Regions from separate parts of the Thauera mechernichensis genome, predicted to be linked through region 1. Evidence: predicted binding sites of a transcription regulator. Region 1 holds the regulator's gene; each other region holds the start of a gene.
What was found. Region 1 encodes FNR, which switches genes on or off when oxygen is low (the NO sensors DNR and NnrR bind a similar motif). Its sites were predicted from a motif close to TTGANCTAGNTCAA; they were not measured.

Region 1 (7,455 bases):
AGGCGCGGGCGAGCCTGGGGCGCTTGCGTGCGATAGAATATGATGTCTGGTTTTCGCCCGCGCCTGGTGTACGCTGCCGGTTTCGCAATGCCGGTCATATCCTGGGCTCGGCGATCATCGAGATCGAGTTCGTCGGGAGCGGGCGCCGCATGGTCGTCTCGGGCGATCTGGGACAGCCCTTGCGGCCTGTCCTGCAGGATCCCGTGCGGGTTACGCGCGCCGACATCGTTTGCGTGGAGTCGACCTACGGTGATCGCGCTCATCGCTCGGTGGGTGACACCTACACGGAGCTTGCCGATGTGCTCAACACCACGCTCGCACGTGATACAGGCAACGTGATCATTCCGGCCTTCGCAGTGGGGCGAACCCAGGAGATGCTGTTCGTGCTCGCCGATCTTGTCCGTTCCGGGCGGGTGAGCCGGCTCGACGTTGCGGTTGATTCGCCGATGGCCACAGCGGCGACCGAGCTCACCGTTCGCCACCGCGAGCTCTGGGATGACGAGACGCGGGAGCTGTACGACTGGGTGCAGGCCAATGGCGAACGTTTTCGCTTGCGCTTCGTCCAGGATGTCGAGGAATCGATCGCGTTGAACGCCGTGCGTGGCGGGCGCGTGATCATCTCGGCGAGCGGCATGTGCGACGCCGGGCGAATCAAGCACCATCTACGTCATAACCTGGCGCGTACGGAATGTGCGATCGTGATCGTCGGTTTCCAGGCTGCCGGCACGCTCGGTCGCCGGTTGGTCGATGGTGCCAGGCAGGTCACGCTGTTCGGCGAGCGAGTACCCGTTCGCGCGCGCGTGCACACCATCGGTGGCCTGTCTGCGCATGCCGACCGCCCGGCCTTGCTCGACTGGCTGCGCGGCTTCACGCCGCCGCCAACGAGGACTTTCGTCGTCCATGGCGAGGTGCTTGCCGCTGCCGGCCTGGCTTCGGCAGTGGAGGGTGAGCTAGGCTGGAGCGGTGTCGAGGTGGCTGTCGCCCGACACCCGTACCAGCTCCGATGAATCGTTGCGAGGAGAGCGAAGCACATGACTACACCGGACCGCAGGAGTCGTCCATCGTCGCACCCGAGGGCGACGCGCGGGCGTGCCAATGAATTGCTGCGTCGACTGCACGACAAGGTGGAGGGGTCGGTCGATCCACTCGGCATGACCGCGCCCATAGTCCACGCGCAGCTTGCCTGGATGGCGCATCCACAGGAGCTGAGCGAGCACCTGCTGAGTCTCTCGCGCGACCTTTTCCGGCTGCAGATGCACACGTGGGATCGCATGCGCGGTATTCCGAGCGAGGATCCGATCAGCCCGAATGCCGATGATGCGCGCTTCTCAGATCCTGCCTGGACCGAGCGCCCGACCTGGGACCTGATCAAGGAGTGGTACCTCGCCTTCACCCGCCATACGCAGGACATGCTCTACGAGACGCCGGGGCTGTCGAACAAGGAGCGCAGGCGCGCAGCCTTCTGGTGGCGGAAATGGCTCAATGCGGTTGCGCCGACCAACTTCTTCTGGACCAACCCTGTTGCGCTCAGGCGCGCGATCGAGACCAATGGCGACAGCCTGAGGCGTGGCTTCGAGAACTGGCTCGCCGACCTGCAGGCCGGCAACGTTCGCATGACGAGCCCGGATGACTTCCGTGTGGGCGAGAATCTCGCCACCACGCCTGGTGCCGTGATCTACCGCAACAGGTTGCTCGAGGTGATCCACTATGCCCCGACCCAGAAGCGCGTGCGTGCCGAGCCCGTGGTGATCATCACGCCCTGGATCAACAAGTTCTACGTGCTCGATCTGGTGCCGCGAAAGAGCATGATCCGCTTCCTGCTCGATCAGGGGCTCGACGTGTTCATCACCAGTTGGAAGAACCCTGATGCCAGCATGAGCGAGGTGGGCTTCGATGACTACCTGATCGAGGGCATCGACGAGATCGTCCGTCAGGCGCGCGCCTTCACGGGCGCCGCAAAAGTGCATGCCGCCGGCTACTGCATTGGCGGCACCGCACTGGCGATGTACATGGCGTGGGCGAACCGGCGCTATGGTGAAGCCGAGATGCCGGTCGCCGACTGGACCTTGTTTACGACGCTGGTCGACTTCCACAAACCAGGCGACATCGAGGTCTTCATCGATGAGAGCAGCATCCGCTACCTGACCGAGCAGATGGCTCGCAAGGGCTACCTGGACGGCAAGGAGATGGCCGCCTCATTCAGGCTGCTGCGCTCCAACAGCCTGATCTGGCATTACGTCGTGCATGGCTGGCTGTACGGAGAGTCACCGCCGCCATTCGACGTGCTGTTCTGGAACATGGATACCACCCGCATGCCGTACCGCATGCATGCCTGGTATTTGCGCGAACTCTACCTGCACAACAAGTTGATCCAGCCAGGGGCCTTGCAGGTCGCCGGTGAGGCGCTCGACCTCGCGGCCGTTTCGCAGCCGCTCTATGCGGTTGCGGCCGAGGACGATCACATCGCGCCGTGGCTGCAAACCTTCAAAGTGGTGCATCACGTTGGCGGACCGGTGCGGCAGGTATTGTCGAGCTCCGGGCATATCCTGGGCATCGTCAATCCCGTCGTCGATCCGCCCAAGCGCCACTACTGGGTCGAGGCCAGCACACGCGACGATACGCCGGAAGCCTGGCGTCAGCGCGCCAAGCGTTGCGAGGGGAGTTGGTGGGAAGATTGGATGCGCTGGCTCAAGCCACGCTGCGGCGCGCTCGTGGCGGCGCGCCCGGTGTCGACCGAGGCTTTTCCCGCGCTTGCCGATGCGCCAGGGCAGTACGTGCTCGAGCCCTGAACGGCTACCGTGCTGCAACGGCCTCAGGCGTTGTGCCGTGCCAGGCGTGCAGGGTCGTGCAAGGTGATGCGCTTGCCCTGCACGCTGATCAGGCCTGCTTCGCTGAGGTCATGGAAGATTCGCGACAGCGTCTCGGGGGTCAGGTTGAGGCGCGAGGCGATCACCTGCTTGCTGGTGGGAAGCGCAATCTCGCATGGCGTGTCGCTGTCCGCCACCTGCAGCAGGTAGCCGATGACGCGCTGCATGCTCGAGCGCAGCGAGTAGGTTTCGACGTCCTGGATCAGGCTGTGCAGACGAATCGCCATGCCGGCCAGCAGTTTGTGAGCGAAGGTTGAATCCTGGTCGATGAGTTCGGTCACGACCGCCTGGCCGACATGGATCAGCACCGTGTCGCACAAGGCCTCCGCAAAGACCGGGTAGGGGTGGTTCATGAACATCACCGCCTCGCCGAAGCTCTGCATCGCACCCACGATCTCGACCACCTTCTCGGTGCCCTGTGGCGACGAGAAGGCCAGCTTGATCTGGCCCGATACGACGAAATAGAAGCCGTGGGGCTGGTCGCCGCGCTGGAACAGCACTTCGCCCCTGCCGACATGCCGATCGCGGGTGTAGCGCGACACACGCTGGATATCCGACTCCGACAACTCACTGAACAGCGGGATGCGATGCAGCAGGGCAGGGATGTCGACATGGGGGTGCTGGGACATTGCTTTGGCTCCGGAACGATTCGTAATCTTACCCGAGACGGGCGACAATACCTGTCGCCCCGAGACCGGCAGCTTGCCAGCCCTTGCAAGGAGAAAGGATGTACTACGCGATCAAACACGTTCACGTCGTCTGCGTCGTGCTTAGCGCAGCGGGTTTCCTGCTGCGCGGCATGTGGATGCTGACGGGCAATTCGATGCTCTCGCACCGGCTCACCCGTGTGTTGCCGCACATCATCGACAGCCTGCTGCTGCTGTCAGCGATCACGCTGGCGGTCATGATCGCGCAGTACCCGTTTGCCGCCGACTGGGTGACCGCCAAGGTCGGTGGCCTGGTTGCATACGTGCTGCTTGGCACGCTTGCACTCAAGCGCGGCCCGACCAAGCCGGTGCGTGCGGGCGCCTTTGCGGCCGCCCTGTCCGTGTACGTATGGATCGTGTCGGTCGCCTTCACCAAGAATCCCGCAGGCTTCCTTGCCTGAACAATGGCGGCCGTCGAGGCGGGGCGGCCAGCGTCAGCGCGCGCCGTGCTGGTGCTGGATCAGGCGCTTGAGCCCGGTGGGATCGAGCAACTGCACGTGCTTCTGTTGCACCGAGATCAGCCCTTCGTCCTGGAAGCGGGAGAAAGCGCGAGACACCGTCTCGAGCTTGAGCCCCAGGTAGGAACCGATCTCCTCGCGCGTCATGCGCAGGTGGAATTCCTGCGCCGAGAAGCCACGCGCATTGAAGCGCTGCGACATGTTGAGAAGGAACGCCGCCAGCCGTTCCTCGGCGCGCATCGAACCGAGGAGCATCATCACGCCGTGGTCGCGCACGATCTCGCGGCTCATCACCTTGTGGAACTGCAGTTGCAGGCCTTCCACTTCGTGTGACATCTGCTCGAGCTTGTCATAGGCGATCACGCAGACCTCGCTGTCCTCGAGGGCGATCGCATTGCAGGTATGCGACTCTGCACTGATGCCGTCGAGGCCGAGAATCTCTCCGGTCATCTGGAAGCCGGTCACCTGATCGCGGCCGTCTTCGAGCAGCACGTCGGTCTTGAACGAACCGGCGCGGATGGCGTAGATCGCCTCGAACGGATCGCCCGCACGATACAGGCTTTGCTGGCGCTTGACCTTGCGCCGCGCGCCAACGAGTTCGTCCAGGCGGTTCAACTCGCTGTCGGACATCCCGAAGGGCAGGCACAACTCGACCAGGTTGCACTGCGAACAGGCAGACTTGAGCCCGTTCACGGTAATTGGCACGCTCGCCCTCATCTGCACGATAATCCTGCTTCCCCGACAAAAGACGCCAGACCTGGCTCAGGAGTGGTTCGATCGGGCAACACATCACGCCCGTTGACCCACGTCAACCAAAAAAACGCGGCGATCTGCCATTGTTTGGCACACACTGCCGCAGCAAGATCATGACAAGCCAGAACCAACTCATCTTCGATCCGCAACTCATCCGCCGATTCGACATCAACGGACCGCGCTACACGTCCTATCCGACAGCGGACCGCTTCGTCGAGGCCTTCAACGCCGATGCGCTCAAGGCCTGGCTCGCAAAAAGGGCGGTCGGCGGCGTCAGCAAACCGCTCTCATTATACTTCCACATCCCCTTCTGTAACACGATCTGCTATTACTGTGCCTGCAACAAGATCATCACCAAGGATCATGGGCGCTCGGCCAAGTATCTGAAATACCTGGCCAAGGAGATCGCGATGCAGGCGGAATGCCTGGAGGGCAGCCGCCAGGTCACGCAGCTCCACCTCGGTGGGGGAACGCCGACCTTCCTGTCGCATGACGAGATGCGCGAGCTCATGGCCGCGGTGCGCGAACACTTCACGCTCGTTCCCAATGGCGAATACTCGATCGAGGTCGACCCGCGCAAGGTCGACTTCGACACCGTGAAACTGCTCGCCGAGCTTGGGTTCAACCGCATGAGCGTTGGCGTGCAGGACTTCGCCGAAGATGTGCAGGCGGCGGTAAACCGCATCCAGAGCTATGACGAGACCAAGCTCGTCATCGACGCGGCACGTGCCACGGGCTTCAAGTCCGTGAGCATGGACCTGATCTACGGTCTGCCCAAGCAGAACGTGATCAGCTTCAACCGTACCCTCGAGCAGGTGCTGGAGATCTCGCCCGATCGCATCTCTCTCTACAGCTATGCCCACCTGCCGGGCCTGTTCAAGCCGCAGCGCCGCATCAACAGCGGCGACATGCCCACTGCAGACACCAAGCTGCAGTTGCTGCAGCTCGGCATCCGTCGCCTTACCGAGGCCGGCTACGTCTATATCGGCATGGACCACTTCGCCAAGCCGGATGACGAACTCACCGTTGCTCAGCGCCAGGGCCGTCTGCACCGCAACTTCCAGGGCTACTCCACCCAGGCCGAGTGCGATCTGCTTGCCTTCGGCGTATCGGCAATCGGCAAGATCGGTCCGGTGTACGCGCAGAACGTCAAGACGCTCGACGAGTACTACGATGCGCTCGACCGTGACGAGCTGCCGGTCCTGCGTGGCATCGAACTTACCGCCGACGACCTGTTGCGGCGTTCGATCATCCAGGCGCTGATGTGCCACTTCGAGCTGTCCATGCAGTCGATCGAGATCGCCCACCTGATCGACTTCCGCTCCTATTTCGCCGAGGAACTTGCCGACCTGCAGGAGATGCAGAAGGCCGGGCTGGTGAAGATCGAGGGCGACTGGATCAGCGTCGAGCCTGCTGGTCGCCTGCTGGTGCGCGGTGTCGCCATGGTGTTCGACCGCTATCTGCGCGCAGACCGTGAGCGCGCGCGCTACTCCAGGGTGATCTGAGTCACGCGATCGCGAGGGCGGGGCGATTTGTCGCATGCGGTTGCGGGCGTGCAGGCGTAAAATGCGTTTTTGCCTCGCGCCGCACCGGATCGCTCTTCCCCCATGCCCGAAACAGGTTACCTGGCCGTCTTCCTGATCGGCCTGCTCGGCGGCACTCACTGCGTGTCGATGTGTGGCGGCATCGTCGGCGCCCTCACCATGCAGGTTCAGGTGCCCGGCGGGAAGCCGCAGTGGCCGCTGCACCTCGCCTATAACCTGGGGCGGATCGGCACCTATACCGCGCTCGGCGCCGCGGTGGGCTTTATCGGTTCGGTCGGCATGCTGTACGACGGCATGCTGCCGGTGCAGATGACGCTCTATGTGCTGGCCAACCTGATGCTGGTTGCACTCGGCCTTTACCTCACCGGTTTTACCCGCCCGCTTGCGCCGTTCGAGCGCGCCGGCCATGTGCTGTGGCGGCGCATCCAGCCGGCGACACGTCGTTTCCTGCCAGCGCGGTCGCCCAGGCAGGCCTTGCCGCTTGGCATGCTGTGGGGCTTCATCCCCTGCGGACTCACATACTCCATTCTGGCCACTGCGCTCGTCACCGGTTCGGGTGTGCGCGGCGCCGGGCTCATGCTCGCCTTCGGTCTTGGGACGCTCCCCAACCTGCTGCTGGCCGGCATGCTGTTCAAGCGTTTCCGCGACTTCACCCGCAATCGCAAGGTGCGCATCGCTTCGGGGCTGCTCGTGCTTGGCTTCGGGCTGTTCGGCCTCTACCACGCGCCCACGCTCGGCGGCGACCTGTGGAGCGGCGTGGTGTGCATTACCTGAGGCCCTGGCGCGGCGGGCCGTCAATCAATGATGAGGAGAAGTGCTGCATGAGCGAAGTGACGATCAAGGTCGAAGGCATGAGCTGCGGCGGCTGCGTCAGGAACGTGACCGGTGTGCTCAAGGGCATTGCCGGTGTCGAGGACGTGCAGGTGTCCCTCGAACAGGGCAGTGCGACCGTGCGCTTCGATCCAGCGCAGGTTTCGGTCGACGCCATGCGTGCAGCGGTGGAGGATGCCGGGTTCGATGCGCCGGCCTGAGCGTGGCCGGTGGGTGTGGTGCAGTGCAAGACATTGTGGTTTCCCCCTATAATCCGCGCACAATTTTTCCACGGGAGGGATGTATGGGTTTCGAT
Region 2 (7,455 bases), on a different contig from region 1:
GCTTGGATGTATTCGCGGGTGCGTGCAGAGGAGCGGGGGCGCTCAGGAGCGTCCCTTCACCCACGCCGACCACTCGGTGAATAGCGAGGGCGTGACCGCTGCGATCACGCCGCGCTTGATGGCTGGACCGGCCATGAGCTCACCGCCGTCGAGCGCTTCGGCCTGGCCGCCGGCCTCGGCGAGGATGAGACGGCCAGCGGCGTAGTCCCACAGCATCTGTCCGCCGTGCAGATAGACATCGAGCCGGCCGGCGGCGACAAAGCACCATTCGAGTGCGCTGGAGCCGAAGTTGCGCTGCGAGTAGTAGGGCGGGCGCACCGCGAGTTCGTCGCCCAGGTGGTGGCTGATGCGCTTGAAGTCCACGCCGGCGACGGCGTCGCGCAGGCTGACGGCGCCGCTGCGCAGCGGCAGCTCGGCGCCGTTGAGGAAGGCGCCCGCACCGCGGGCGGCGTAGAAGGATTCGTCGGTGATCGGGTTGTACACGACACCGATCACCGGCTGGTGGTCGATCAGGTAGGCGATCGACACTGCGAACAGCGGGATGCCGTTGGCGAAGTTGGTGGTGCCGTCGATCGGGTCGATGCACCACAGGCCGCGAGCGCCCTCGTTCCACAGGTGGGCCTGCTCGGCCGCGGTCATTTCCTCACCGAGCACCGCGCCGGGCAGCAGCTTCGGCAGCTCCTCGCTGAAGCGGCGCTGGGACTCGACGTCGGCCTCGGTGAAGAGCGAGCCGTCCTCCTTGCGGTTGCGCGCGGACTTGAGATAACGGGGCAGGATTTCCTCGCGTGCCACCTCGCGCACCATCGATTCGAGGGCGCGGGCGCGGGACAGGCGTATGGCTGCAGTGGGCATGCGGAACTCCTTGCGCTCGGGGGAGCGATGCTCGGGCCTATAATTTTACGATGATTTCACGATTCCACTTTGATGGTCGCCTCCCGGACGGTGGCGAGGTCGCCCTGCCGGAGGCGCTGGCACACCACGCGGTGCGTGTTCTGCGGCTGCCGGACGGGGCTGGTCTGGTGCTTTTCGACGGCCATGGCGGCGAGGTCGAGGCCGAGCTGGTGGTGCGCGGCAAGGCCGCGTTCGCGCGTCTCGGGGCGCGGCGCGACATCGAGCGCGAGTCGCCGCTGCAGGTGGTGCTGGTGCAGGCCCTGGCCACGGGCGACAAGATGGACTGGGTGGTGCAGAAGGCGGTCGAGCTTGGCGTCGCCGCTGTCCAGCCGGTGCAGGCTGAGCGCTCGGTGTTGCGCCTGGCCGGCGAGCGCGCGGACAAGCGGCTGGTGCATTGGCAGCAGGTCGCGGTGTCGGCCTGCGAGCAGTGCGGTCGCAACCGCATTCCCCAGTTGCGGCCGATGCAGCCGGTGCTGCAATGGCTCGCCGCGAACAGGGCGGCGACCAACTTCGTGCTGGCCCCGGGTGGGCGGGTGGGGCTTGCGCAAGAGCCGCCGCCCGCTGGGCCGGTTCACCTGCTTGTCGGTCCCGAGGGGGGGTGGAGCGAGGGCGAACTGGCTGCTTTCGATGCTGCTGGCTGCCGGCGCATCGTGCTCGGCCCCCGCGTACTGCGCACCGAGACCGCAGGTCTGGCGGCGCTGGCGGTGCTGCAGGCGCGCTGGGGCGACTACTGAACGGATCGGCAGGTCCGCATAGCGCCCGCGGCGCGACAACGAAGATCGAAGGGGGAGGGGAATGTTCGAATCCGCAGAGCTTGGCCACAGCACCGACAAGGACACCTACCGCCAGGCGGTGCCGGCATTGCGTGCAGAGTTGCTCGATGCGCAGCTGGACCTGCTCGAACTCAGGCAGTTCGCCGTCGTCGTCCTCGTCAATGGCGTCGACAAGGCCGGCAAGGGTGAGACGGTGAACCTGCTCAACGAGTGGATGGATCCGCGCCACATCCAGACCTGGGCGTTTGACGCGCCGAGCGCGGAGGAGTCGGAGCGACCCTACATGTGGCGCTTCTGGCGGGCGCTGCCGCCGCGCGGAAAGATCGCCGTCATGTTCGGCAACTGGTATACCCAGCCCATCTTCGAGCGCGTCGACCGGACCTCGAAGAAGGCCGAGCTCGACAAGCGCCTCGACGACATCCGCCGTTTCGAGTCGATGCTCGCGCAAGAGGGCGTGCTGCTGATCAAGTTCTGGTTCCATCTGCCGCGGGACGCACAGAAGGCGCGCCTGAAGGCGCTCGAGAAGGATCCGCGCACGCGCTGGCGGGTGACCGAGCGCGACTGGCGCTACTACAACCTCTACGAACGCTACCGGGAGGTGGCGGGGCATGTGTTGCGGACGACGAGCACGGCTGCGGCGCCCTGGCTGATCGTGGATGGCTCGGACGCCAACTACCGAGCCCTGTTCGTCGGCCGCACGCTGTTGTCGGCGCTGCGCCGTCGGCTCGATGCCGCATCCCAGCACTGGACGCCCCGGCTGTCGGTCGCGCCGCTGCCGCCGCGCGTCGATGGGCTCAATGTGCTCGACGCGCTCGTGCGCCAGGACATGAAACGCAAGGACTACGACGACCAGCTCGAGCGCCTGCAGGGGCGACTTGCCCTGCTGTCGCGCTCGCCGGCGTTTCGCACGCGCGCGCTGGTGCTGGTGTTCGAAGGCATGGATGCGGCGGGCAAGGGCGGCGCGATCCGCCGCGTGGTCGGCGCGCTCGATGCGCGCCAGTACCGCGTCATCCCGGTCGCGGCGCCGACCGACGAGGAAAGCGCCCAGCCCTACTTGTGGCGCTTCTGGCGCCACCTGCCGCGGCGCGGCAAGGTGGTCGTATTCGACCGCTCCTGGTATGGCCGTGTGCTGGTCGAGCGCGTCGAGGGCTTCTGTTCCGAGGCCGACTGGATGCGTGCCTACGCCGAGATCAACGACTTCGAGGACGAACTGGCGAGTGCCGGCGCGGTTGTCGTCAAGTTCTGGCTTGCGATCAGCAAGGACGAGCAACTCGCCCGCTTCAAGGAGCGTGAATCCGAGCCGCACAAGCACTTCAAGATCACCGAGGAGGACTGGCGCAACCGCGACAAGTGGGACGAGTACAGCCGTGCGGTGTGCGACATGGTCGATCGCACCAGTACCGAGTACGCGCCGTGGACCCTGGTCGAGGCTGACGACAAGCATTTCGCCCGCATCAAGGTGCTGCGCACGATCTGCGAACGCCTCGAGGCAGCACTCGGCTGAGGCTGCGGCGCGGGAGCGCTCACTTGCCGTGCAGCGCCTTGACCACCCGCCGCAGCGCGCTCTCCTCGGGGTGGGGCTGGACCAGGAAGCCGAGGCCGTGCATCAGGCGCAGCATCTTCGGGTTGTTGCCGAGCACGTCGCCGAAGATGCTGCGATAGCCCTTGGCGCGGGCGACTTCGATGAGCGCCCCCATGAGTCGGCGGCCGAGGCCGAAGCGCTGCCAGCCGTCGGCGACGACGAGGGCGAACTCGACCGACTCGCCATCGGCAGCGAGCGCATAGCGCGCGCTGCCGATCATCTGCTCGGTACCCGCGTCGTCGGGCGTCGTGGCGATCAGTGCCATCTCGCGGTCGTAGTCGATCTGCGTGAAGCGCGCGATCATCGCCGGGCTGAGTTCGTCCAGCTCCTCCATGAAGCGCATGTAGCGGGTCTCGGCGCTCAGGCCGTTGAAGAAGGCCAGCAGCAGCCCGGCGTCTTCCGGGCGTATCGGGCGGGTGCGCACGGCGCGGCCGTCGCCGACCTTCCAGTCCTGGACGAGGTGCAGCGGATAGGGATGGATCGCCATGTGGGCATAGCGGTCGCTGCCGGCAGGCAGGCCCTGGTCGATGACGACGCGCGCGTCCGCCGCCACTGCACCCTCAGCGTCGATGATGAGCGGGCCGATCTCCAGTTCGCGCACCCAGGGCAATTCGCACACCAGGTCGGACACCGATACCAGCACCTGCTCGACGGCGGCGCGGTTGAGCGTGCCCGCAGGGCTGCGGGGGCCGCGCGGCGCAGTCGGCATGGCCGTGTCGATGAGGTCGCGCGCCAGCACCGGGTTGAGCGGCGGCAGCGCAAAGGTGCGTGGCGCCGAGGCGTCCTCTGGCCCGAGACTGATCACCGGGCCGAAGATGGCGTCGCGCACGACCTGGATGCTGAACTCGCGGGCGCGCGGCCGGTACAGGTAGGGCTCGATCGCTACGCCAGTGATGTGCGCCTCGGGGTGGCGCAGGCGGACCGCATCGACGATGTCGTGGTAGGCGCTCCACACCGATTCGGCGGTGTTGATGTTGAGGCGTACGCCGCCCGACTCCGACTTGCTGGCAAGCTCGGCAGCGTCGACCTTCATCGCCACCGGGAAGCCGACCTGCTCGGCGACGAACAGGGCCTGCGTGGCATCGTGGGCAACCGTGGTGGGCGTGACCGCGATGCCGTAGCTGCGTAGCAGGGCCTTGGACTCCATCGCCGACAGGGTGTGGCGGCGCTGGTTGAGCAAGGTTTCGATCAGCACGCGTGCCCCGCCGCTGCGACGGTAGGCCGCCGCGCCGCCGCCCGCGGTCTGCAGCAGCAGTGTCTGGCTGTGATGGAAGCGGGAGATGTCGTGGAGCAATTCGACCGCGGCCTCGGGGGCGCTGAATACGGGGATGCCGGCCTGTTCGAGCAGGCTGCGCGCCTCGGCCACCTGGCCGCCGCCCATCCAGCAGCAGCACAGCTTGAGCCGGAGCTGCGCCGAGAGGTCGATGATCTCCTGGGCGACTTCGACCGGCTCCACGAGGGCATGCGGCGACAGGATTACCAGCAGGTTGGTCACTGCGGCGTCCTCGGCGAGTGCCAGGATGGCGTCGCGATAGCGTTGCGGACTCGCGTCGCCGCCGAGGTCGAGCGGGTTGTGGCTGCGGCGCTCGCGTCCGCCCAGGCGCTCGAGTGCCGCGATGGTGGGCGAGCCGAGATTGACCAGGGTGGTGCCGAGGTCCTTGGCGCGGTCGGCAGCGAGGTCGGCCGGGCCGCTGCCGTTGGAGACGATGGCGAGGCTGTCCTCGCGCGGACGGAAGCCGCAGGAGAGCGCCTTGGTGGCGAAGAACAATTGGTCGAGATTGTTGACCCGCACCACCCCCGCACGGCGCATGGCCGCGTCGAAAACCACGTCGGCGAGTCCACCGTGTGCAGCTGCGGTCGTGTCGTTCTCGTCCGCGCCGTGACGGCCCGCCTTGAGCACGATGATCGGCTTGATGCGTGCCGCCGAGCGCAGTGCGCTCATGAAGTGGCGGGCATTACGGATGTGGTCGACGTAGAGCAGGATGTAGCGCGTCTGCGGGTCGTGGGTCAGGTATTCGAGGATCTCGCCGAAATCGATGTCCACGGTGCCGCCGAGCGAGATCACCGACGAGAAGCCCACGCCCTGTGTGGAGGCCCAGTCCAGCACGACCGAGCACAGTGCGCCCGACTGCGACACCAGGGCGATTTCGCCCGGCTTGACCGCGATGCGGGTGAGCGCGGCGTTGAGCCCGCTGCCCGGGCGGGCGATACCCAGGCTGCCGGGGCCGAGCAGGCGCAAGCCGCTTTCACGCGCGGTCTCGATGATGCGGCGCTCGAGTGTGCGCCCGGTGGCGCCGACGATGATGGCATTGCGCACACCGCTGCGCCCGCACTGGGCAGTGACGTTGTGCAGCATGCGCGCGGGCGTGGCAATGATGGCGAGGTCGACCGGGCGGCCGATGTCCTCGATCGAGCGATGGCAGGGGTGGTCCTGGATGCGCTCGTACTTCGGGTTCACCGCGTGCAGCGTGCCGCGGTAGCCGCCCTCGACCAGGTTGCGGAAGATGATGCGGCCGACCGAGCCGGGTGAGTCCGAAGCGCCGATGACGGCGATCGACGCCGGTTCGAAGGCGGTGCTCAGGGCGTGGTGGCTGGACATGGCGGTGGGCGCAGAGGTGGCTAGGGCTTAAGTGATACCAGATAAATTGATTTTCTTTGTTGATGTGTATCAGTAAGCGTCCGCTGGCGCCTCGCCTCGAAAACGCCAACGGCCGTCGAGACGGCCGTTGCAAGGGTACGGATGCGGGCAGGGCAGTTGCCGCGATCGCCTTCAACCCCTCGCGGCTCGCGCCGCGTCCACTGGGGCGATGCGCGCCGCGGGCCTTCTGCCGCCCCGCGCGCTCAGCGTTCGTCGAAGCTGATCTTGAGCCGCTTGGTCGTCGCCCGTGCCTGACAGCTGAGCACGAAGCCCTGGGCCACTTCGGCCGCCTCGAGGGTGAAGTTCTTGTCCATCACCACCTCGCCCTCCTGCACCTTGGCACGGCAGGTGCAGCACACGCCCGCCTTGCACGAGAACGGCAGGTCTAGGCCGGCGTTGAGCGCGGCGTCGAGCAGGTGGTCGTCCGGGCCGATGGCGATCTCGTGTTCCTTGCCGTCGAGCACCAGGGTCATGGTGATGTCCTTGGTTGCGGCGGCGGCGGCTTCGGCGCTGCTCGATGCGCCGACGGGCTGGGCGCCGGCGGGCAGGTTGACGGTGAAGCGCTCGGTGCGGATACGGTCCGCCGGCACGCCGGCCTCGACCAGAGCCGATTCGGTGGCCGTGATCATCTCATCGGGGCCGCAGATGAAGACTTCGTCCATGCTGCCCACGGGGAGCAGGGCGCCGATGATGGCGCGCACCTTGTCACCGTCGATGCGGCCTTGCAGCAGGTCGACCTCCTGGGCCTGACGCGATAGCACATGGATCATCGTCAAGCGGTCACGGTAGCGGTCCTTGAGGTCCTGCAGCTCCTCGTTGAACATCACCGTGGACATGCGGCGGTTGCCGTAGATGAGCGTGAACTTGGCGTCCGGCTGCTCCTCGAGCGTGGTCGCGGCGATCGACAGGATCGGGGTGATGCCCGAGCCGGCGGCAAAGCCTACGCGGTGCAGTGCGCGCTTCTTCCTGACCACGAAGCGTCCATCGGGCGGCATTACCTGAAGGGTGTCGCCGGCCTTGATCGCACGCGTGGCCCAGTTCGAGAACAGGCCGCCCTCGACCGGGCGGATGCCGATCTCGAGTTCGCCATCGCGGGCCAGGCGGCTGCGCGGGCTGCTGATCGAGTAGTTGCGGCGTATGTCCTGGCCGTCGATGGTGGCGCGCAGGGTGAGGAACTGGCCCGGCTCGAAGGTGAAGCGTTCGCGCTCGGCAGGCGGGATGTCGAACGTGATTGCCACCGCGCCGGCGGCCTCTGGGCTCACGCGCTTGACGGCGAGTTCTTGGAAACGGAGTGCTGACATGGCGTTTGGGCTCCGGCTTTAATAGGGTTTGAAGTAGTCGAAGGGCTCCTGGCAGTCGAGGCACTTGTACAGTGCCTTGCACGCCGTCGACCCGTACTGGGAGGTGACCGTGGTGTGGATGGAGCCGCAGCGCGGGCAGGCTACGGGCTCGGCCTGCACGCGGCGCACGAAGTGCACCACGCTGACGTCGCCGCCGCTGCCGCAGGTGCGGTGGGGCGGGGCGATGCCGTAGACGCGCAGCTTTTCCTTGGCCTCGTCGCTCATCCAATC
Region 3 (7,455 bases), on a different contig from region 1:
AGTGCACGTCGCCCGAGGTCTTGTCCTCGAAGGCGGACAGGCGGAAGCGGCCGTGCGGCGTGTCCACTTCCTTGTCGATCACCTTTTCCACCAGGTGCTCGGTGGCGGCGCGGTACTCGATGAGGTCGCGGATGGCGCCGATCTTGAGCCCGTGCGCCTTGCCGAACTCGATGAGGTCGGGCAGGCGCGCCATGGTGCCGTCGTCCTTGAGGATCTCGCAGATTACCGAGGCGGGCTCCAGGCCGGCGAGTTGAGCGAGGTCGCAGCCGGCCTCGGTGTGGCCGGCGCGGATCAGCACGCCGCCCTTCTGCGCGGTGAGCGGGAAGATGTGGCCGGGGGTGACGATGTCTTCCGGCCTGGCGTGGCGGCCCACCGCCACCTGCACGGTGCGGGCACGGTCGTGAGCCGAGATGCCGGTGGTGACGCCGGTGGCGGCCTCGATCGACACGGTAAACGCAGTGCCGTGCGGGGTGCGGTTGTCGCGCACCATCTGCTGCAGGCCGAGCTGGCGGCAGCGCTCGTCGGTGAGCGTCAGGCAGATCAGGCCACGGCCGAACTTGGCCATGAAGTTGATCGCCTCGGGGGTGACGAACTCGGCCGCCATCACGAGGTCGCCCTCGTTCTCGCGGTCTTCTTCGTCCACCAGGATGACCATCTTGCCGGCCTTGATGTCGGCGATGATCTCGGTAATCGGCGCGAGTGCGCTCATGCTGTGTCCTTTGTGTGCGTTCTTGCGGGCCTTGCCGTGTGGCATGGGGCGGGGCGGGAGGGCTTTCAGCCCTGCGCCGCTTCTTCCCGCTTCCACTCGAGCATGCGCTCGACGTAGCGGGCGATGAGGTCGATCTCGAGGTTCACGCGGCTGCCCGGCGCGAGGTGCTTGAGGTTGGTCATCGCCACCGTGTGCGGGATCAGGTTGATCCAGAAGTCGCGGCCTTCGACACGATTGACGGTGAGGCTGACGCCATTGACCGTGATCGAGCCCTTCCTGGCGATGTAGCCGGCGATCGCCGCCGGGGCGCGGATCACCAGTTCGTGGCTCTCGCCGATGGGGGCGAACTTCACCACCTCGCCCACGCCGTCCACATGGCCGGTGACCAGGTGGCCGCCGAGGCGGTCGGCCAGGCGCAGCGCCTTTTCCAGATTGACCTCGTTGCCGACGGCGTCCAGGCCCACCGTGCAGTTCAGCGTCTCGCGCGAGACGTCGTACTTGCACAGGGCGCCGTTCATCTCGACTACGGTCAGGCACACCCCGCTGTGGGCGATGCTGTCGCCGACGATGACGTCAGCCAGGTCCAGGCCGTTGGTGTCGACGCTGAGGCGAATGCCGTCCGCGAGCGGCTCGATGTGTTCGATGCGGCCGACGGCCGCGACGATGCCGGAGAACATGAAAGGTTTGAACCGAAAGGGGAAAGGCGGGATTGTAGGGGAAAAATCCCGCCCTCGCTCAGAGCGCCCGATCCAGCACGGTCGCGAACGGCTCGGCCTTCATGAAGCCCACCACGCGCATGCCCTCGCGCTCCTGGCCGGCGGCGTCGAAGAAGATGATGCCCGGCGGGCCGAAGAGGCCGAAGCGCTTGAGCAGCGCCTTGTGTTCGTCGGTATTGGCGGTGACGTCGGCCTTGAGCAGCAGCATGCGGCCCATGCGTTCGGCGACGCCCGCGTCGCTGAAGGTGAAGCGCTCCATCTCCTTGCACGACACGCACCAGTCGGCATAGAAGTCGAGCATCACCGGGCGGTCGGCGGCGGCCAGGCGGGCGTCGAGTTCGGCGATGGAGTTCACCTTCTCGAACTGCGGCACATTGACCGGTGCCGCAGCCTGCGCGCGCAGCACCGACAGCGGCTGCAGCGGGTCGCGCGAGCCGGCGAGCGCACCCACCAGGATCGCCGCGCCGGACAGCAGCAGCACCACGCCCACGCCCTTCCAGAAGCGCTGCCAGCCCTTTGCGTTGTGCGGCAGCGGGTCGATGGCGTGCAGGAAGATGCCTGAGAACAGCAGCAGCGCCGCCCAGCCCAGCATCATCGCCAGCGCGGGGATCACCGGCGTGATCATCCACAGCGCCACTGCCAGCAGCATCACGCCGAAAGCCTTCTTGACGCCTTCCATCCACGGTCCGACCTTGGGCAGCAGGCTGCGCGAGGCCACCCCCACCGCCAGCAGCGGCGCGCCCATGCCGAGTGCCATCACGAACAGTGCCCAGCCGCCCAGCACGGCGTCGCCAGTTTGCGCGATGTAGAGCAGGGCGCCGGCCAGCGGCGCGGCCACGCACGGGCCGACGATGAGCGCCGACAGCACGCCCATCACCGTCACCCCGCCCAGGCTGCCGCCCTTGTTGTGGCTGGCGGTGTCGGCGAGCTTGCTCTGCAGCGCCGAGGGCAGTTGCAGCTCGTAGAAGCCGAACATCGACAGCGACAGCAGCACGAAGACGAGCGCGAACACCGACAGCACCCACACGTTCTGCAGCGCGGCGCTCAGCATGGTGCCCGACAGGCCCGCGGCGACGCCCGCCAGCGCATAGGTGACCGCCATGCCCAGCACGTAGGCCAGCGACAGCACGAAGGCGCGCATGTGCGACACCGTGTGGCCCTGGCCGACGATGATGCCCGACAGGATGGGGATCATCGGAAAGGTGCACGGGGTGAAGGCGAGCAGCAGGCCGAAGCCGAAGAAGCTGAGCAGGATCAGCGGCACGCTGGCGCCCGACAGCATGCGTGCGATGTCGCCGGTCTCGTCGCTGGAGACGGCACCGCTGGCGGCGGCTTCGGCACCCGGCTGTGCGGTCTGGTTGCCGAAGCCGCCGCTGCGCAGCTTGTCCAGGAAGCCGCCGCTGGGCTGGATCGGGGGCGCATCGAGGTCGATCGACACCTGCTGCGTGGTCGGCGGGTAGCAGATGCCGCCATCCCAGCAGCCCTGGCTGGTGGCGAAGAGCTCGAAGCGGCGCACGCCCTCCGGCACCTGCACCGGCAACAGCAGGCGGAGCTCGCCGCGATGGGTCTCGACGTTGCCGAAGAAGTCGTCCTTCTTCCACTTGCCTGCAGGCTTGTCCACCGGGCCGAAGCTGATGCCTTCGGGCTCGGCCTCGAAGCGGAACTTGTCGCCGTAGAGGTAGTAGTCCTTGGCGATGGTGAACACCACTTCCACCGTCTGCCCGTCGAGCGCCTGTGCCCGCGGCACAAAGGCCTTCTCGGGAGCGATCGGGTTGGCCTGGGCGGCGGGGGCGAGCGCGAACAGGCTCGCGACCAGGGTCAGGAGCCAGAGCAGGCGGCGCAGGCTGAGCGATGAGCGTGTGGTGGAAGGCATGAGTGGGGCGTCAGGGAATAATCTCGGGGCAGGCTGTGATCGAGTTCGTGCTCGAGGCAGGCGGTGGGCAGCAGCGCCCGACGGTGGTGCTTGAGCTCGGGCCCGGGACACGATTCACCACGATTCGCCCGTCACGTATCCGGAAGGGCGGTTTCGGTGGCGACCCAGCCGAGGTAGGCGTCCAGGCCTTGCTCCACAGGGACCGCCACGATCTCGGGAAGTTCGTAGGGGTGACGGGCGCGGATGGCTGCCTCCAGCGCTGCGTAGCGTGCGGCTGTGGTCTTGAGCAGCACCGGCACCTCGTTCGCGGTCTCGAGTGCGCCCTGCCAGCGATACACCGAGGTGCAGGGCGCGAGAATGTTCGCGCACGCGGCCAGGCGGGCTTCGACCAGTTCCGCAGCCAGCGCGGCTGCCGCGCCATGGTCGGGCAGGTTGGTGAGGACGAGCAGTACGCGCGCATCGTCACCCGGCGGCAGGGGTGGGCTTGCAGTCATCGACGTTGGTCAGCAAGGAGAACGCCGGCATTGTTCCAGAAAATGTGCGCGGGCGACCTGCGCAGGATCAAGCCTGCAGGGCGAATCGCCCGGCCCCTTCCTAATACGCCGCCGATCATGCCCTGGCGTTGCGTTCCCGCAGGGCGCGCCGCCAGCCGCGAGCTCTTGAGGGCGACCGGGCGGGTTGCAATCGCCTTGTCTCAAGGCGCTGTCCGGATTCGCCCGGCCAGGCTCAGCGCATCCCCTTCCACCCGCATCACGATGATTTCGCCCGAGGCCGGGAACACCCCCGACAGCGTGGTGATGTTTACCTGATGCGTCACCAGCACCAGCGGCTTGTCTGCGCTCGCCTGTGCGGCGATGAGCGCGCGGGCGGCACGGGTGTGCGCAGCCTCCTCGCCGCGGTCGGCAAAGAAGGAGTTGAGCGCGGCGTCTGGCGTGACCTCGCCCAGCGCCAGCCCACGCGCCGTATCCAGGGCCCTGCACCATTGGCTCGAGAACACGGTCGCCGCTGCGATGCCGTTGGCGCGGAAGCGCTCGCCGATCGCCCGCGCCTGGGTGTGGCCCGCCGCCGACAGGTTGCGCTGCGTGCTGCAGTCATTCACACGGAAGCCCGCCGGGTCGCCAGTGCCGGGGGCCAGCGCATGGCGCATCAGCGCGACGTGCCCGCCCGTACGCAGCGCCGCCCACAGTGCGTCTTCGTCCGTGGCGGCATCGGCATGAGCAGTCGTCGGCAGCAGAGGGGCGAACAGCGCCAGGATCAGCAGGAGTGGTCTCATGGGTGGTCAGCGTAGACGGGTGAGTGCGGGTGAGTGCCGGGGAGTGGCAACGCTCGATGGACCATGGCAAGGGGGCGAAAGTGCCCCTCGATACTTGATCTTCAGCAAAGACGCTGGTCATGCATTTGTATTACGTTGCGTCCGCCTCAGGGCGATCGGAATCGGATGCTTGTTGCGGAGATGCTCATGTTTTTTCTCGATTGGCTGTTTGGCAAGCGTCAGGCGCGGTCGGCAGCGGCCGCGCCGGCAGGGCGTGAGGATCTGTCGGCGGCGGCACAGGCCGGAGGGTGCGCGCCAGGGACGTCGATCCGCTACAGCCCGGAACTGATCGACCGCCTCGTACGCGACCACCGCAGCCTGTTCGATCGCTTTGGCGCGATCCGCAGCGCCGCGCGCGCAGGGCGGTTGAAAGAGGCGGAGGCCTTGCTGGACCGGTTCCGGGCCGATCTGCACGATCACCTGCTGGTGGAGAACGTCCGGCTCTACGTCTATCTCGAACATGCGCTCGCCAATGACCCGGTCAGCCATGCCCTGATTCGCGAGTTCCGTCACGACATGGATGAGATCGGCCGAAGCGTGGTCGCATTCCTTGCGCGATACGCGCAGATCGGCAGCAGCCCGGCGCTCGCCGAAGCCTTCGTGGCCGAGTTCGACGTCGTCGGCAAAGTGCTGGCCGACCGCATCAAGCGCGAGGAGGAGGTTCTCTACCCGCTGTACGCGCCGGTGGGCTGAGCGGCGGGTTTGTCCGCCTCAGTCTTGGGCCTGTCCGCCTGGTGCGGGGCACAGCGCATTCTGCGGCTGATGCTTTTCGGACCTGCTGAAGGAAGGTGGGCTGGATCTGGAGTTGTCACCGCTCGACGCCACGACGAACTCGCGGTACGCACGGATTCGCGCTGGAAGTGGTGCGCAGCGCTGGATCATGACCGCAGCGTGCCGTCCGTGCAGGCGATGCAGGTTACGCTGCAGCATCTGATGCACGAAGGAGTAAATGAAGGGTCCGAGCTCTTTCGCCCGACTACTCGCCAACGCTCTCGGAGCGTTCAATCGCCGCGAATATCATGCCGAAGCCTGCCATCATGAAGGCCATTGGTGTGCCATGGTAGAAGACGCCATCCACGATTGAAAGCGCCCATAGACCCATTGTCAGCGCAACGCCAAGTACGAGTTCAGCCGGCATCTTGCCATGTCCGAGCTGAGCGCAATACATGCGCAGCCCCTTGGTAGTGAGCCATCCGAGAGACAACAGAACCAACAGTGCGCCGATTGCTCCCCACTCAATCAATAGTTGCAGGAGGCCGTTGTGCGCCTGCACGGCTCCTCCCTTGGTCCAGACGGCGAGGAAGCCTTCGCCACCCCAGCCCAAGAGTGGGCGCTCGGCAATATAAGGCAGCAAATGAGACCAGATCGTGAGTCGACTGGTACTGAGCTGATCAAGGGACGCCGCTGTCGCAGAGCGCTCGAAAGCTCCCAGCCAGCCCATCGACCGCTGGCCGATGTCAAAGTGCGCGGATAGTGCCAGCGCGAGCACTGTGCCGACGAGCAGCGTGCCCCACCCTCTTGCGTGCCGTCTCGGAGAAAAGTGCAGAGACAGCGCAAAAAGTCCCACAAGCGCGGCAAGGAAGGCACCGCGACCGCCACTCCAAAGGAGTATCGAAAGCGCGACTACGTATGCAGCTAAAGCCAATCTTCCTTGCACGCCTCGATACTGGAGCGCCCCCCAGCTTGAGACGATGACGCCGACGCAGAGGAAATACCCGGCATGGCGTATGTGATTGAACAACGGGGGAGCATGAAACCATGGGTACGCATACGGATCCTCGGTCGATATCCAGCGCACGGCCAGGGCCACGAGGTAGAAGATTGTCGCTGCAAGAATCGCGTTTACAAAACAGTTGATTGCCCATCTTCTCGACATGAACCAGGCCGCACAGAACGCGCCAAATGCCATGTGGGCGCATGCACCGATCACGCGGCTCCAGTCCGACGTCTCTATCGCGTCGTATTGCGCGAGCCCGTTCGAGATGATCAACGACAGTGCTGTGAGTGCGGCCACCGATGCATAGGAGGCAAGTCTGGATAGGCTGCCGCGAAGATAGTAGATTGATGCTGTCGAGAAGGTGATCTGCAGGGTTGCAATAGTGATGTTGTTTTCCTGGATCGTACTGGAGTTGAACAGTCCAAGGCCAAAAAAGCATGCGAACAATAGTAGAAGCTCTGTCGTGCGCATATCTCCAGGCGCTTGACTGCGTTGGTCGAATAGCTTCATCGTGACCGTATCCATGCCTCTAAATGGACCGAGGTCCTGGTCTTGCCTGGAATCACTGTGCCGGCGTCTTGAAGCGTACCCACGGAACTGAGCCCGAGCGGAAATTCTCCTCGCGCTCCTTCAGATTGAGCATGTTGGGTGCGTGGTCACCAACGATGATTACATCAACGTCCCTTAGCGACTCATGCCTCAGTTGTTCTGCGAGCCCGGCGAAAAAGTCAGCCTGCAGGCGTATCAGCCTGCAAGTTTCCGTTTCTTCCGGGAGGTTCAGTGCAGTGCAGTCGGCGGCGGGGCCGCGGAGATCCCGAAGGTCATAAGGGGCATGCGTGTTCAAGGTGAGCCAGTACATGAAGCGCTTGCCAGGTTTACTGAAGAAATCCTCCAGGACGGGCAGCATGTCAAGGTCGCATGCGCCGGGGAACGAGTAGCAGCGACGCGGCCAGATCCGGTCTTCGAAAAACGTCGTTTCCTGAAAGCCAACTCGAGGGTACCAATGCCGCCTGTCGTACATGAGGCTGGTTGCACCGTGCATTGCACCCGTGGTGTAGCCTGCGTCTTGAAGCTTGTTTGGTAGGCAGTTCTCAAAGCCGACCTGTGTCTTACGAAGATCAAAGTGCA

Region 2: the regulator FNR is predicted to act here: its motif matches at 5,905-5,918, upstream of P7F68_RS17155 (bifunctional acetate--CoA ligase family protein/GNAT family N-acetyltransferase).
Region 3: the regulator FNR is predicted to act here: its motif matches at 4,666-4,679, upstream of P7F68_RS13200 (hemerythrin domain-containing protein).

The regions. Positions count from the first base shown of each region.
Region 1 is NZ_JARQZE010000001.1:15,391-22,845, reverse strand. Features, by position in the region: gene P7F68_RS00120 (MBL fold metallo-hydrolase RNA specificity domain-containing protein) at 1-1,007, shown strand, start outside; gene P7F68_RS00115 (PHA/PHB synthase family protein) at 1,152-2,789, shown strand; gene P7F68_RS00110 (Crp/Fnr family transcriptional regulator) at 2,813-3,496, opposite strand; gene P7F68_RS00105 (SirB2 family protein) at 3,595-3,975, shown strand; gene fnr (fumarate/nitrate reduction transcriptional regulator Fnr) at 4,009-4,749, opposite strand; gene hemN (oxygen-independent coproporphyrinogen III oxidase) at 4,899-6,290, shown strand; gene P7F68_RS00090 (sulfite exporter TauE/SafE family protein) at 6,393-7,103, shown strand; gene P7F68_RS00085 (heavy-metal-associated domain-containing protein) at 7,151-7,360, shown strand; gene ppa (inorganic diphosphatase) at 7,444-7,455, shown strand, end outside.
Region 2 is NZ_JARQZE010000018.1:55,325-62,779, forward strand. Features, by position in the region: gene P7F68_RS17140 (inositol monophosphatase family protein) at 43-852, opposite strand; gene P7F68_RS17145 (16S rRNA (uracil(1498)-N(3))-methyltransferase) at 903-1,625, shown strand; gene pap (polyphosphate:AMP phosphotransferase) at 1,687-3,168, shown strand; gene P7F68_RS17155 (bifunctional acetate--CoA ligase family protein/GNAT family N-acetyltransferase) at 3,188-5,845, opposite strand; gene P7F68_RS17160 (2Fe-2S iron-sulfur cluster-binding protein) at 6,088-7,185, opposite strand; gene paaD (1,2-phenylacetyl-CoA epoxidase subunit PaaD) at 7,204-7,455, opposite strand, start outside.
Region 3 is NZ_JARQZE010000009.1:77,304-84,758, reverse strand. Features, by position in the region: gene ribBA (bifunctional 3,4-dihydroxy-2-butanone-4-phosphate synthase/GTP cyclohydrolase II) at 1-709, opposite strand, end outside; gene P7F68_RS13220 (riboflavin synthase) at 775-1,386, opposite strand; gene dsbD (protein-disulfide reductase DsbD) at 1,445-3,298, opposite strand; gene cutA (divalent-cation tolerance protein CutA) at 3,430-3,792, opposite strand; gene P7F68_RS13205 (histidine phosphatase family protein) at 3,993-4,571, opposite strand; gene P7F68_RS13200 (hemerythrin domain-containing protein) at 4,758-5,303, shown strand; gene P7F68_RS13195 (O-antigen ligase family protein) at 5,587-6,837, opposite strand; gene P7F68_RS13190 (sulfatase-like hydrolase/transferase) at 6,890-7,455, opposite strand, start outside.